DNA from 2 places in the Lamprobacter sp. genome. Region 2 is predicted to be linked to the other one. Evidence: predicted binding sites of a transcription regulator. Region 2 holds the regulator's gene; the other holds the start of a gene.
The links. The regulator FNR, encoded in region 2, switches genes on or off when oxygen is low (the NO sensors DNR and NnrR bind a similar motif). The targets are predictions, from matches to a motif close to TTGATNTANATCAA.

Region 1 (7,171 bases), on a different contig from region 2:
ACACCGTTTGAAAACAGAAGTAGCCACAATAGGCTCGGCCCACCAATGCCGTGACCACGGCGAGCAGGATCGCGAAGAACAGCAACAGCAGCGAGAGCATCCAGAAGTCTTGCGGCAAGACGGTCACCCCGAACAAGTGATACTTCCGGTTCGGGATATCGAACAGCACCGCCTGACTGCCGTTCCAACGCAGATAGGGACCGAGGAAAAAGATCAGCCAGACCGAGGACGCGAGCCATTTGAAACGACGCCACCTGCCGGGCATGCGCTTTGCGTGGATGGTCTCCCCGCCGGTATTGACCTCCCAGTGATGGGCCTCGGCATAGAGTTCGTCCATCGCGGCGCGAGCGCCGCGCGCGGGAGTCTCATTCATAAGTACAACACCAGTTTCGCACGCGCTAGAACCTAGCCTTGCTGCCCTTACCCCTGATCATGGACGACTTCTCTTTCGGCAGAGTATCGCGCCATGAGCCTTAGCATCAGTATCGGGTCAGACCAACGCGCCAAGCTCGACATGACAGCAGAAAAAAGGGGGATGTCCTATCCCCCTTTTCCGGTCCCTTACCCTCCTCGACACCGATTAGGGCACAACCCAGCGTTACTGTTGCTCGCTCTTATGTCGTTCTGCATCTTCATGCATCAGCCTGATCACCTTAAAGACCAAATAGCCAATGATGATGATGGCGAGCCCCACGCTGATGATGGACCCCCAAAACACCGCATCTAGGTGCATGTCATCCTCCCTTTCATCTGATTTTAGTCGTTGCGTCAGAGCAGGCGATCACAGATCCCGCGCCTCGATCCACGTCGGCGTCATATCCACTGCGCAGAGCCATCCTTGGCACAGTAGATCAGGATGACAGATGACCTCGGGCTGCTACTGACCACCACCCAAGCTGTAGACGTAGACGGCCAGCTTTTTGATCTGGTCCGGCTCGAGCTTGCCTTCAAGATTTCCGACCGAGCCACCAAAGGCCGGCATCACCGCATCCCGGGTTTGCTCAACACCAGGTTGATTCACGCCGTAGCGAATCGTGTGCTTCGCACTCTCATAGCCACCAGGCTCAAAACGCCAAATGCTATCGGTCAGGTTTGCCGCCCCTACAGTGACGATGGTTCCATCCGGCAGCTCCGCCAGGATGCCGTCTGCCGCCTGGCCATGACAGGCCGTACAGCCTTTCTCGTTGAACAGCGCCCAGCCAGCCTCACTACCTTCGCCATCGTTGGCCAAGTCGACCGTGAATTGAGACAACTGATCGACTTCGGCCTCGGTCAAGATGTCTTTGTGGGCCGTCATCGCCCCCTTGCGGCCATTGGTGATGGTCTCAACGATCTTGTCGAGCGAGCCGCCGTAGAGCCAATCGTCATCGGCCAAGACCGGATAGCCTGGATTCCCCTGACCACCGCTGCCGTGACAAGCTGCGCAGTAATCGCCAAACAGAACCTTTGCCGATGCCAGGGTGTACTGCGTCAGACCCGGATCAGCCAGGATCTGTTCCGGCGTCATACTGGCAATTTGGGTCTCATACTGGGCGCGCACCTCCGCGACCTGTTCCATACCCTGCTCGAACTCCTTGATGGAGGTCCAGCCAAGAATACCCTTGGTAAACCCGCCGCCTTCTTGAGATTGCCAGGGCAAGACTGGGTACATCGGGTAGAGGATGCCGTAAAGGACAAACCAGGCGATCGACGCCCAAAGTGCAATCATCCACCACTTCGGCGGCGGATTGTTCAGCTCACGGATGTTGTCGTCCCAAAAGTGACCCGTGTTGTTTTCGCCTGGAAAGGGGTTATGGTCGGCCATCGTTATCTCCGAGGTCCTCGTGATCATCTTCAAACGGGATGTGCTTCCTGGCTTCGAGCTTGTCCCGATTTTTTGGCCGAAAGACCTGGAAGTAGGCCACGACCAAAAGCGCGAAGATCACAACCGTGAGAATCGTCCCGACCCAGTCGGTTGCCGTCATCGCTGCCCAATCGGTCTCGAAATAGTCCGAGAGGCTACTCACGATAGACCACTCCAGGATCGAGCTTTGCCATGGTGCCCAGGACTTGCAGGTAAGCCACCATGGCGTCCATACCCGTCTTGCCATGCAACAGCCCTGTAGCCGCCTCGATATCGGCATCGCTATAGGGTACGCCAATCGCACGTAGGCCCTTCATGTGACGCTGAATCTTACTCGGTTTAATGCGCTCCTCATCCAGCCAGGGATAACCGGGCATCACCGATTCTGGCACCACCGAGCGGGGATCACGCAGGTGCTGGCGTTGCCATTCATCGGAATACTTACCGCCTAGGCGGGCCATATCCGGCCCCGTGCGCTTGGAGCCCCATTGGAAGGGATGATCAAACATCGATTCCGATGCCAATGAATAATGGCCATAACGCTCGCGTTCATCACGGAATGGCCGCACCTGCTGTGAATGACAGAGATAACAGCCCTCGCGTTGGTAGATGTCTCGCCCGGCCAACTCCAAGGCCGTATAAGGGCGGATGCCATCACCGGGCTTCCAGTTCCAACTGGTTTCGATGGCTCGAGGGATACCACGACGCGGGTCTTGAACCAATTCGCCATTAGCTTTCCGCATGAAGTTGCCCTGCTCATCGGTCTTGAATCGCAGCGGATTACCCTGCTCATCGGTTTCGTAGGTCACCGACACAATAGGCGTACTCCCGGCCTCCTGCCAAACGATCTCAGGAAACCGGTTAGCTTCCTCAGTACTCTTCAAATAGAAGAGCGGGACGATCTCGACGATGCCACCCACCGAGAGCACGATCGCGGTCACGATCAGCAGCCCCCAGATGTTGCGCTCCAAGCGCTCCTGGATTCCTTTTGGTGGTGTGTTTTTATCAGCCATTTAACCTTTACTCCTCGGGATTCGGCGGTTGCGATTAGGCTTAGGCGGCAGCTACGGCTGGCGTGCCCCGCGCCTCACGCAGACTCCCCGCAGTCACGGATTTACGCACCGTCATCAGCACGTTAAACAACATGACAATCGCCCCGAACAGGAAGATGCCACCGCCAACCGCACGCATCGCGTAGTAGGGATGCATGGCGGCGACCGATTCGACAAAGGTGTAGGCCAGGGTGCCGTATTCGTCATAGGCACGCCACATCAGGCCTTGCATGATGCCGGATACCCACATGGCGACCACATAGATGACGGTGCCAATGGTGGCCGTCCAAAAGTGCAGGTTAACCAGCTTTTCGGACCACATCTCGGTATGCCACAAGCGCGTCATCAGATGGTAGATCGCACCGATCGAGATACCCGCAACCCAGCCCAAGGCGCCGGAATGAACATGACCGATGGTCCAATCGGTGTAGTGCGAGAGGGCGTTGACGGTCTTCAGTGACATCACCGGCCCTTCGAAGGTCGACATGGCATAGAAGGCCAGCGCGATGATCAGAAAGCGCATCACGTAGTCGGTGCGCAATTTATCCCAAGCGCCCGAGAGGGTCATCATGCCGTTCACCGCGCCACCCCAGGATGGGATGATCATTGCGAGCGACACCGCAGCACCCAGCGAACCGGTCCAGTCTGGTAGCGCGGTATATTGCAGATGGTGCGCGCCGAGCCAGACGTAACCGAACATCAGCGCCCAGAAATGGATGACGGACAACCGATAAGAGTAAATTGGGCGATTCGCCTGCTTCGGCACGAAGTAATACATGATGCCGAGGAAGCCAGCCGTGAGGTAGAAGCCGACCGCGTTATGGCCCCACCACCACTGGATCATCGCGTCCTGCACGCCGGAGAACAGACTGTAAGATTTCATCAGCCCGACCGGGATCGATAGGCTGTTGACGACGTGCAAATAGACGATCATCACCATCATGCCCAGGAAGAACCAGTTCGACACATAGATGTGCGATGACTTCCGGTTGGCGATGGTCATGATGAAGTTGAAGGTGAACGCCAGCCAGACCACGGCGATCAGGATATCGATCGGCCACTCAAGCTCGGCATACTCTTTCGACTGAGTGAAGCCCAGGGGCAGCGTGATCACCGCCAGGACGATGATGAGGTTCCAGCCCCAGAAGGTGAACCAGGCCAGCTTGTTGCTCCAGAGGCTGACGCCGCAGGTGCGCTGGACCGTGTAGAACGCAGTACCCATCAGGGTACAGCCGCCGAAGGCGAAGATCACCGCATTGGTGTGTACGGGCCGAAGCCGACCGAAAGAGATGTAAGGATTATCAAAATTCAGAAACGGCCAAGCGAGCTCGGACGCGATATAGACACCGACGCCGGCCCCTACCACCAGGTAGACGACGGCCATGATCGTAAACCAGCGGACGACCTCAAAGTCGTATTTTCGCTCCGCTGCATAGTCGGCTGTGGCTTCCATAGACCCCCCAAACAGGCTGGGAAAAAGAGAGGTGACTGGGCACTCCAGCCCGATATGTTGATGGTGTGCCGCCCCGTGGCACCTGACCGCGCAATAAGACTGGATCGATTGCGTAATGTCAAGGCAAAGCAGGCCAGCGGACAGGGCCGAGTGTGGCGTTTGACCCCGGTTTAGCTGATCTATGTCAACTCAGCAAGGCCAACGACCGCAATCCATAACCTTTTATTTTTTATGGATATTTAGCGCCAGAAGACCGATCAGCGGTAGGCACAACGGGCGTCCAAAACAGCCCAGCCAATAACTGAGAACGAGCCTTGGTCATGAGGTCATCCTGGGAGCTTGGGAGCACAGCCAACCCCCCGCTCACTTGAAAAACGACTCGAGCGAAAACCCTTCTTTCTCTAGGATATCGCGCAGCCGGCGCAACGCGTCCATCTGGATCTGCCGTACCCGCTCGCGCGTCACACCAAGCTCCTGCGCCACGCGCTCCAGCGTCGAATGCTCATAGCCATGCAAACCGAACCGACGCTCGACCACCTCACGCTGTTTCTCGTTGAGCTTCTCAAGCCAATGATCGAGGTTGGTATGGATATCGACGTCCTGGATGTCATCGCTGGGATCATGGGCCGCCTCATCCTGAAGCAGATCCACCAGCGGCTTGTCGGCGTCTTTGCCGTATGGGGTATCCACGGAAGTCGTTCGCTCGTTTAGGCCGAGCATGCGCTTGACCTCGGCGATCGGTTTGTCGAGCAGCTCTGCCACCTCCTCGGTGGTAGGCTCGTGGTCAAGCTGCTGGGAGAGCAGGCGCGTCGCCTTCAGGTAGACGTTGATCTCCTTCACGACATGGATCGGCAGGCGCACCGTGCGCGTCTGATTCATGATCGCGCGCTCGATGGTCTGGCGAATCCACCAGGTCGCATAAGTCGAGAAGCGAAAGCCGCGCTCCGGGTCGAACTTTTCGACGGCACGGATCAGACCGAGGTTACCTTCTTCGATCAGGTCGAGCAGCGGCAGCCCGCGATTGAGATAGCGGCGCGCAATCTTGACCACCAAGCGCAGATTGCTGACGATCATGCGCTGTCGCGCCGACTCGTCGCCCTGCTGAGCCAATCGCGCGTAGCGCACTTCCTCATCCGCCGAGAGCAGCTTCGACTCGCCAATCTCGTTCAGATATAGGCGCGTTGCATCGAGCTCGGTATCGCTAGCGGCATAACGCTTGTTCGGTGCATCCGATACCTGCGGCAACCCGGCCGCTGGATGATCAGCCTCTGACAGCTCATCCTCATCTGGCGTGTCGGTTTCCGGCAGGTCTGGATCGTCCTCATCAGCGTTCTCGCCGTCGATCAGGATCTCGTCCTCATCGGGAAGCGCGTCCCCGTCCGGATCCTCTTCCGGTGTCACCGCTGACATGAATCCCCCCTGGGTGCGGCCGCTAGGCTCATCGTGACGCTGGTAAGAACAGCAGCGGATCAACGGTTGCGCCGTCGCGACGGATCTCGAAGTGCAACATTGGTCGTCCATCGGCTGCCTGGCCAACCTCGGCGAGCTGTTGCCCGCGCTTAACCGAGGCTCCTTCACTGGCGAGCACAAGGCGGTTGAAGCCATAAGCGCTCAGATACCTTGGACTGTGCTTGACGATAATAAGATTGCCGTAACCGGCGAGTCCACTGCTACCGCTGTAGACCACCTCACCATCGGCGGCGGCAGTCACCGGCGTGCCAGCCGCTGCAGCAATCCGAATCCCCTGCCGGGTGCGATCATTCGATCGATATTCCTGCACCAACCGACCCGAGACAGGCCAAGCCCAAGTCACCCCCGAAGCGCGCGCCGCACTGCCAGGCTTCGCCGACGGACTCGCCAGGACACCGGTGTTGGCGCTCGCCTTGGACGCCGGCTTTGGACTTGGCGGCTTTGGACCAGTCTTTGGGCCTGCATTAGCGCTGCTGCGAGCAGCCACCTTGCGTGTGCCCCCCCCCGCCTTGACGCCACGCGGTGGCTCGATCCGGAGCAACTGACCGGCATAAATCGGATAAGGCGCACCGAGATTATTCCAGGCCGCGAGCTTGCGCATGCTGATGCGCTTATCCTCAGCGATCTCGCTCAGGGTATCGCCGGAGCGGACGCGATAGAAACCCGGTGGCGCCGGTCCATAGACGCGATCCTCAACCGGTGCGAAGCCGCGACCAGCACAACCGTCCAGCATGAGTACGAGCACGAGCAACAGGGCCGCCGAACGTGCCCAGAACCGACCAAAACGTCGCAGAAAGCACAGCGGAGCGACCACAACGCACACCAGAGTCAATGCAACAGTAGCACCAGGCCAAGCCAGTACCCGAGCAGCCCGCCAGCGGCCAAGGTCAGTGTTGTCAGAAGCGCAAACCGCCTGCCTTTCGTTAGCTGCGCCCGACCTATCGGAGCGAGCATCACATCCGGCATCACATCCGGCAAGAGGGCAAAGAACCTAAACTCGGCCAATCGCAATGCTCTCAGATGCCTAGCGGCATCGGGAGGGCACGACCAGACCATCACCGGGTGGAACATGGCCGAGAAGAAACGCATCAGGCAAGCCCCCCGAGTAAAGGCACAAAGGACACAGGCTCCAGCACCTCGTGCTGATACCCGGAACGCTGGCCGCGACGCTTCTTGAGCAAACGCACCAGCACCTGGCCGCGCCCACAATCGATCGGCAGCACCATGCGCCCGCCGGGCGCCAACTGCTCGGCCAGTCGGCGCGGAATGCCGCTGGCAGCGGCCGTCACCAGAATCCCGTCGAACGGAGCATACTCCGCCCAACCTGTACTGCCATCAGCATGGCGCAGCCGC
Region 2 (7,171 bases):
CGCCTTATAGCCAGCCTTCTCGATGGCCTCAAGGATGACCTCGATCGCGGCCTCGTTGCTCGGCAGGTCTGGCGCAAATCCCCCTTCATCACCCACGGCCGTGGCCAGTCCGCGCCCATTCAGCACGGCTTTCAGTGCATGGAAGACCTCGGCGCCCCAGCGCACGGCCTCACGCAGGCTCGGTGCGCCAACTGGTAAGATCATGAACTCTTGGAAGTCGACGCTGTTATCGGCGTGCTCACCGCCGTTGATGATGTTCATCATTGGCACCGGGAGGCGATAATCGCCGTTACCCAGGGATTGATAGAGTGGCACAGCCTTTTCTTGCGCGGCCGCGTGGGCCGCGGCCATGGACACGCCAAGGATGGCGTTGGCTCCGAGCCGCGCCTTATTCTCGGTGCCATCGAGCTCGATCATGGCCCGATCCAGCGCCTCCTGATGGGTCACTTCAAGGCCTGCGACCACATCACGCAGCTCGCCATTCACATTGGCACAGGCAGTCAACACGCCTTTGCCAAGATAGCGCGATTGATCACCATCTCGTAGCTCAAGGGCCTCGCGCGAACCGGTCGAGGCGCCGGACGGCACCGCGGCCCGACCGAGGGCACCTTCGGCCGTGATCACATCCACCTCAACAGTGGGGTTACCGCGCGAATCCAGGATCTCACGGGCGCGGACATCAACGATTTCAGACATGGGGTGAACCTCTTTGAAAGCGCAAAAAAGGGTGTAGCTCAGGGACCAGCGCGACGCTCGATTCGCGATTGGGTCTGTTAGAGCCGTTGCTCCGGAAATCCATGGATCTTAACCAGCCGATCAAGCTCCGCAAGGGTTCCCAAGAGCTCGGCCATCCGATCTAGTGGCCAGGCATTGGGTCCATCACTCTTTGCCTGGTCCGGATTCGGATGGGTCTCCATGAAGAGGCCGGCAACGCCCGCCGCTACAGCAGCGCGCGCCAAGACAGGCACGAACTCGCGCTGGCCGCCCGAGCTGCGCCCTTGGCCACCCGGCAGCTGCACCGAGTGTGTCGCATCGAACACGACCGGACAGGCTGTCTCGCGCATCACCGCCAGCGAGCGCATGTCCGAGACCAGGTTGTTATAGCCGAAGCTGACCCCGCGCTCACAGACCATCAGTTCCTGGTTGCCAGTTGAACGCGCCTTTTCGACCACAAGCGCCATATCCCAAGGCGCCAGGAATTGGCCCTTCTTGATGTTCACCGGCCGTCCTTGCGAGGCGACCGCCAGGATGAAGTTGGTCTGACGACAGAGGAATGCCGGCGTCTGCAATACATCGACGACGGCGGCGACCTCAGCTAGCGGCGTCTCTTCGTGCACATCTGTCAGCACCGGAACACCGATGCGCTCGCGAACCCCCTCAAGGATCTTCAGTCCATTCTCGACACCTAAGCCGCGAAAACCGTCGATCGATGAACGATTGGCCTTATCGAAGGAGGACTTGAAGATGAATGCCATCCCCAAGGCCTGGGTCATCTCTTGCAGTCGCCCGGCGGTCTCCTGCGCCAACGTCTCGCTCTCGATCACGCAGGGACCGGCGATCAGGAATAGCGGATGTTCAAGGCCGACCTCGTAGCCGCAGAGTTGCATCAGACCAGCTCCTTCGGCCCTTTAAGTGGCCGCGATGCACTGGCATGGGTGCCGGTCAGCTCGCGGCCCTTGCGCTGTTGATACGCCAAGGCCGCTTCGATGAACCCACGGAACAGCGGATGGCCGTCACGCGGAGTCGAGGTGAACTCAGGATGGAACTGACAGCCGACGAACCAGGGATGATCGGGGATCTCAACGATCTCGACCAGTTTCGAGTCCAACGACCAGCCAGAGAAGCGCAGCCCAGCGTCTTTCAAGACATCACAATAGCGGTTGTTGAACTCATAGCGATGCCGGTGCCGCTCGCGCACCTGGGGGGTGCCGTAGGTTGCGCGCGCCAGGCTTCCCGGCTCCAACCGGCAGTTCTGCCCGCCAAGGCGCATGGTGCCGCCCTTATCGGATTCCGCATTGCGCGTCTCGCGCTTGCCCTGTTCGGTTTGCCACTCGGTAATCAAGGCGATCACGGGATGCGGCGTCTCTTGCTGGAACTCGGTGCTATGGGCGCCCTCCAGCTTGGCCACATTGCGCGCGTACTCAATGACGGCGACCTGCATGCCAAGGCAGATTCCCAGATAGGGGATGCGCTGCTTGCGCGCATAGCTCACCGCGCCGATCTTACCCTCGATGCCACGCTCGCCAAAGCCGCCTGGAACCAACACCGCGTCAAGCCCATCGAGGCAGCCCGGCCCCTTGGTCTCGATCTCCTCCGCGTCGAGATAACGGATATTGACCCGGGTGCTGGTCTGCACGCCGGCATGGATCAGGGCCTCAGAGAGCGACTTATAGGCCTCGGTCAGCCCCATGTACTTGCCGACCATGCCGATGGTGACCCGCTCTTGCGGATGCTCGAGCCCCTTGAGCACCCGCTGCCACTCGGACAGATCGGCCTCCGGAACCTCGAGGCGGAATTGGTTGACCACCAGCGCATCGAGCTCCTGCGCGTGCAACAGCATTGGAATGCGGTAGATATGATCGGCATCGATCGCTGAGATCACCGCCCGCTCCGGAACATTGGTGAAGAGCGCGATCTTACGCCGTTCCTCATCTGGCAGGTCGCGTTCGGCGCGGCAGAGCAGGATGTCCGGCTGGATACCGATCGAGCGCAGCTCCTTGACCGAGTGCTGAGTCGGCTTGGTCTTGATCTCGCCGGCGGCCGGGATGAACGGCACCAGGGTGAGGTGCATGAACAGCGCGTTCTCGACGCCGACCTCGACCCGCATCTGCCTGATCGCCTCCAAAAAGGGCAGCGATTCGATGTCGCCGACAGTGCCACCGATCTCAACGATGGCGACATCGGTCTCGTCGGCACCGAGGCGGATCGACGCCTTGATCTCGTCGGTGATGTGCGGGATCACCTGCACGGTACGACCGAGGTAGTCGCCCCGGCGCTCCTTGCGGATCACGCTCTCGTAGATCTGGCCGGTGGTGAAGTTGTTGTTGCGCCCCATCCGTGTGCGGAGGAAGCGCTCATAGTGTCCGAGATCAAGATCAGTCTCGGCACCATCATCGGTGACATAAACCTCACCATGCTGAAACGGACTCATGGTGCCCGGATCGACATTGATGTAGGGATCGAGCTTGATCATCGTCACCTTGAGACCGCGCGCTTCGAGCAGCGCAGCCAGGGACGCGGACGCAATACCTTTGCCGAGCGACGAGACAACGCCGCCGGTAACGAAAATAAACTTGGGCATGACCTGTGGAGGCAGACGACTTGGGTCTGGATAGGATACCCCTCTCAAGGTAGCAAATTGGCTGCGACCTCACAATTCCGACCGAGAAAGGTCCGATGCCATGGCGTCGATCATGGACTTCACAAGCAGTATCCGCTGCACGTATACTCCGCGGCGTTCGTTCTCTGCGGACCTCCATCGCAGCTCGACGCGGAGCTGACCCACACAGATCGCAGGGGCTGCGGCGGATCGATTTACCACCCTTACGGAGCATCACAATGAACAAGTTTGCAAAGGTCATGGGCATTGCCGCCATTGCCACCAGCGCTGCCTTCTCGATGAGCGCTGCCCAGGCATGGTGGGGCGGCCCCGGCTACGGTGGTCCTGGCTACGGCAACGGTTGGGGCGACGGCATGGGCGACATGTTCAGCGACATGTTGGGTGACGGCTACGGCGACTTCAACATGAGCATGAGCGGTGGTGGCCGGGGTTATGGCCGCGGGCGCGGCTATGGCTATGGTCGCGGCTATGGCGACGGTTACGGCTATGGCTACCCCGGCTATGGCTACGGCTATCCAGGTTACGGCTATGGTGCCCCTTACGGCTACGGCGCCCCTTATGGCATGCCTTACGGCGCGCCGATGGCTCCAGCCGCCCCGGCTGCTCCTGAGGCCAAGTAAGTAACGGCTCATTACCGTTTCTGCCCAAGCCGCGCCTCGGCGCGGCTTTTTCTATTTTCCGCCGGCCGTGCCCAAGGGCTGTCAGCGAGCGCGCAGATGGCCCTGATCGGAAGCGAGCACCGGACTGTAACGCCCTCATCGTCACGCTTGCCGCCCCTCGCGACAGCGTTTGCGTGTGCCCCGCGAAATCCTGACCGTTAATTTCAATACGCAACGCGCGTGTATGCAAATCAGATTGACGCTTGATGCATGTCAACTTGAGTTGCAGAATACGGTTAAACCACACACTGGAAGCTTGCTTTGACTCAGCGAAAAGTTATCTCGTTCGACACGATCCGAGTCGCCTGCAAGAATTGCTCACTATCGCAGCTCTGTCTGCCGATGGGACTCGCGCCGGAAGATGTCGATCGCCTCGACTCCATCATCAAACGCTCTCGCCCACTGCATCGCGGCGACCACCTGTTCCGAGGTGGCGAGCGTTTCCGCTCCCTCTATGTCGTCAAGACGGGCTCGGTGAAGACCTATGCGCCGAGTGAGGAAGGCGGCGAGCAGGTGCTTGGTTTCCATCTTCCCGGTGAGATCATCGGCCTGGATGCGATCGACAAGTCTTGCCATGCCTGCTCTGCCAAGGTGCTCGAGACCTCAGCGATCTGCGAGGTGCCTTTCCAACGCTTCGAGGAGCTCGCGGCCTCGATCCCCTCGCTGCAGCACCAGATGTATCGTCTGTTGAGCAAGGAGATCGGGCAGGACGCCGATATGCTGCTGCTGCTCGGCAAGAAGAATGCCGAGGAGCGACTCGCGGCCTTCCTCACCAGCATGTCGAGCCGACTCAGCAAGCGTGGTTTGTCGCCAACCGACTTCTACCTGAGCATGTCCAGGCATGAGATCGGCAGCTATCTTGGTCTCGCGGTCGAAACCGTCAGCCGGCTCTTCACCCGTTTCCAAGAAGACGGCATGCTCCGTGTCGATCGCAAGCACGTCGAGGTACTCAACCTGAGCGCGCTCGAGATGATGGCCGGTGCACCGCCATCCAGTGCCCATAAACAGCGCTCGAATTGACCGCGGCACCGTCCTGCCAGATTCAAACGCCTTGCCGGGTTCAAGCCCCTCGGCACACCGGAGTCTGTTTGCCGAACCCAGGTAGGTAAGACTCCGGCATGGACGATGGGCCTAGGGTGCTCTGGTCTTGCCCGACAACGACATCCAGACACAGCCGCCGTCGCTCGCAGCGTTGATCGCCTGGAGACGGGCGAGGTGTGCAGAGCGTTCAAGATCTGTCGCACGCAGGATGCGCAGTGGCGGCCTGTCCTTCCGCACCCGTCTCGGTAAGACCCCAGCCTCGGCCTGCCCGCCGTGATGATCAGGGGTGGACTCGCTGCCGAGCGCCAGCGCGACCTGACCGCCGGTCATCGCCAGATAGACGTCGGCAAGGATCTCGGCGTCAAGCAAGGCCCCGTGCAAATCGCGGCGACTGTTATCAATCTCGTAGCGCCGACAGAGCGCATCAAGGCTGTTGCGTTGCCCAGGATGCCGCTGCCGCGCTAATGCGAGGGTGTCGACAACCGTGCATAAATCCTCGATGCGGGGGGCATTTGGACGCCATTGGCTCAGCTCATGATTCAAAAATCCGACATCAAACGCGGCATTGTGGATGATCAGCTCGGCGCCACGCAGATAGTCAATCAACTCTTCGGCGATCTCGGCAAAGCGCGGTTTGTCGGCGAGGAAGGCATTCGAGATCCCATGCACCGCAACTGCTCCGGCATCGATCTCGCGATCCGGTTGAAGATAGCGGTGAAAGTTGGCCTTGGTCAGCTGGCGCTCAACCACCTCGACACAGCCGATCTCGATGACCCGATGCCCTTCGCTGGGCTCAAGCCCGGTGGTTTCCGTATCGACAACAAGCTGTCGCATCACACCCTTCCTAAACTGTTTAGCCTGGGAGATCTGAGCCTGGGGATCAGGCCCGCTTTGGGATGCCCCGGTTGGCGAGTTGGTCGGCACGCTCATTCTCCGCATGTCCACTGTGGCCGCGGACCCAACGCCAGCTCACGCGATGGCCAGCCAGTGCCTGATCGAGACGTTGCCAGAGATCCTGGTTCTTCACCGGACTCCCCTGCTTGGTCATCCAGCCATTGCGCTTCCAACGCGCCATCCAGCGCTCGACCCCATCCTGTACATAGCGCGAATCGACGGTCAGTATCACGCTGCTCTGCCGCTTGAGGGTCTCAAGTGCTTGAATCACTGCCATCAATTCCATCCGGTTATTCGTGGTCTGCGACTCACCTCCGAAGAGCTCCTTCTCGTGTGCGCCATAACGCATCAACGCCCCCCAACCACCGGGCCCCGGATTCCCCTTACAGGCGCCATCGGTGAAGACCTCAACGGCCGTTGGGCGTTCATTCTGCGCCTTTGCGGCAGACAACTGACTAGCGGACATGATGACCTTCACGGGCGGTTGGCTTCACGGCGCCGCTGGGCAGAAATGCTGGGCGTTGTCTCCAGCGCGGTCGCAGCGGAGTGGAAAGGCTCACGCGCTTGACCGCGCGCACCACATAGATGCCACCAAACAGGGGCCACCAGCGTGTACCGGCTTCTTCGAGCCAATTGAGGCGCTGGCTAAAGGCGGACCGCAGAGGTGGCCGAAATAATAACCAGTGTCGCACCTCCAACTGAAAGCCCAGCAGGTCGAGCCAGTCGATGAGGCGGGATGAGGTTAACTGATTGCCACCCCAGGGTGCTTGCCGATGGCGCAGCGCCCCACGCATCAGGCCCCAAGGACTCAATGGATTGAAGCCGATGATCAGGATACGCCCCTCCGGGATCAGAACACGCTCGGCCTCGCGCAGCACGCGTTGCGGCTGCAAGGCGAAATCGAGCGTGTGCGGCAGCAGCAAGGCATCAACACTCACCGGCGCTAATGGAAGCTCAGCCGGTTTCGCGCGCAGGGGCGAGCCTGACCAGTCCGAGCAGGGGGGTTCGCTGAGCACCACATGCGACCGGATACGGCTATGCTCGAAGGCGCCACGGAAGTCGCTCATGCAGCCGACCTGCACCAGAAAATGGCCAAAGGAATTCTCGATCATCCGTTCGATACATTCACGCTCAAGCTGAACGACCTCGCGGCCAATTGGCGTCTTGAACCACTCAGCAAGGTCATCCAGAGCCGCGCTGTCGTCCTGCTGGCGGGACATCATTGAAGGGCTCGACA

Region 1: ccoN (cytochrome-c oxidase, cbb3-type subunit I) is a predicted target of FNR. The motif match lies at 4,523-4,536, and genes of this name have one in related genera.

The regions. Positions count from the first base shown of each region.
Region 1 is NZ_JAYESN010000030.1:33,303-40,473, forward strand. It holds gene ccoG (cytochrome c oxidase accessory protein CcoG) at 1-373, opposite strand, end outside; gene VBE63_RS10190 (hypothetical protein) at 599-733, opposite strand; gene ccoP (cytochrome-c oxidase, cbb3-type subunit III) at 878-1,804, opposite strand; gene VBE63_RS10200 (cbb3-type cytochrome c oxidase subunit 3) at 1,791-2,006, opposite strand; gene ccoO (cytochrome-c oxidase, cbb3-type subunit II) at 1,999-2,856, opposite strand; gene ccoN (cytochrome-c oxidase, cbb3-type subunit I) at 2,897-4,348, opposite strand; gene rpoS (RNA polymerase sigma factor RpoS) at 4,712-5,758, opposite strand; gene VBE63_RS10220 (peptidoglycan DD-metalloendopeptidase family protein) at 5,787-6,632, opposite strand; gene VBE63_RS10225 (protein-L-isoaspartate(D-aspartate) O-methyltransferase) at 6,907-7,171, opposite strand, start outside.
Region 2 is NZ_JAYESN010000026.1:43,020-50,190, forward strand. It holds gene eno (phosphopyruvate hydratase) at 1-696, opposite strand, end outside; gene kdsA (3-deoxy-8-phosphooctulonate synthase) at 774-1,607, opposite strand; gene VBE63_RS09250 (CTP synthase) at 1,607-3,301, opposite strand; gene VBE63_RS09255 (sulfur globule family protein) at 3,559-3,960, shown strand; gene fnr (fumarate/nitrate reduction transcriptional regulator Fnr) at 4,261-5,019, shown strand; gene dnaQ (DNA polymerase III subunit epsilon) at 5,131-5,874, opposite strand; gene rnhA (ribonuclease HI) at 5,921-6,400, opposite strand; gene VBE63_RS09275 (class I SAM-dependent methyltransferase) at 6,390-7,157, opposite strand.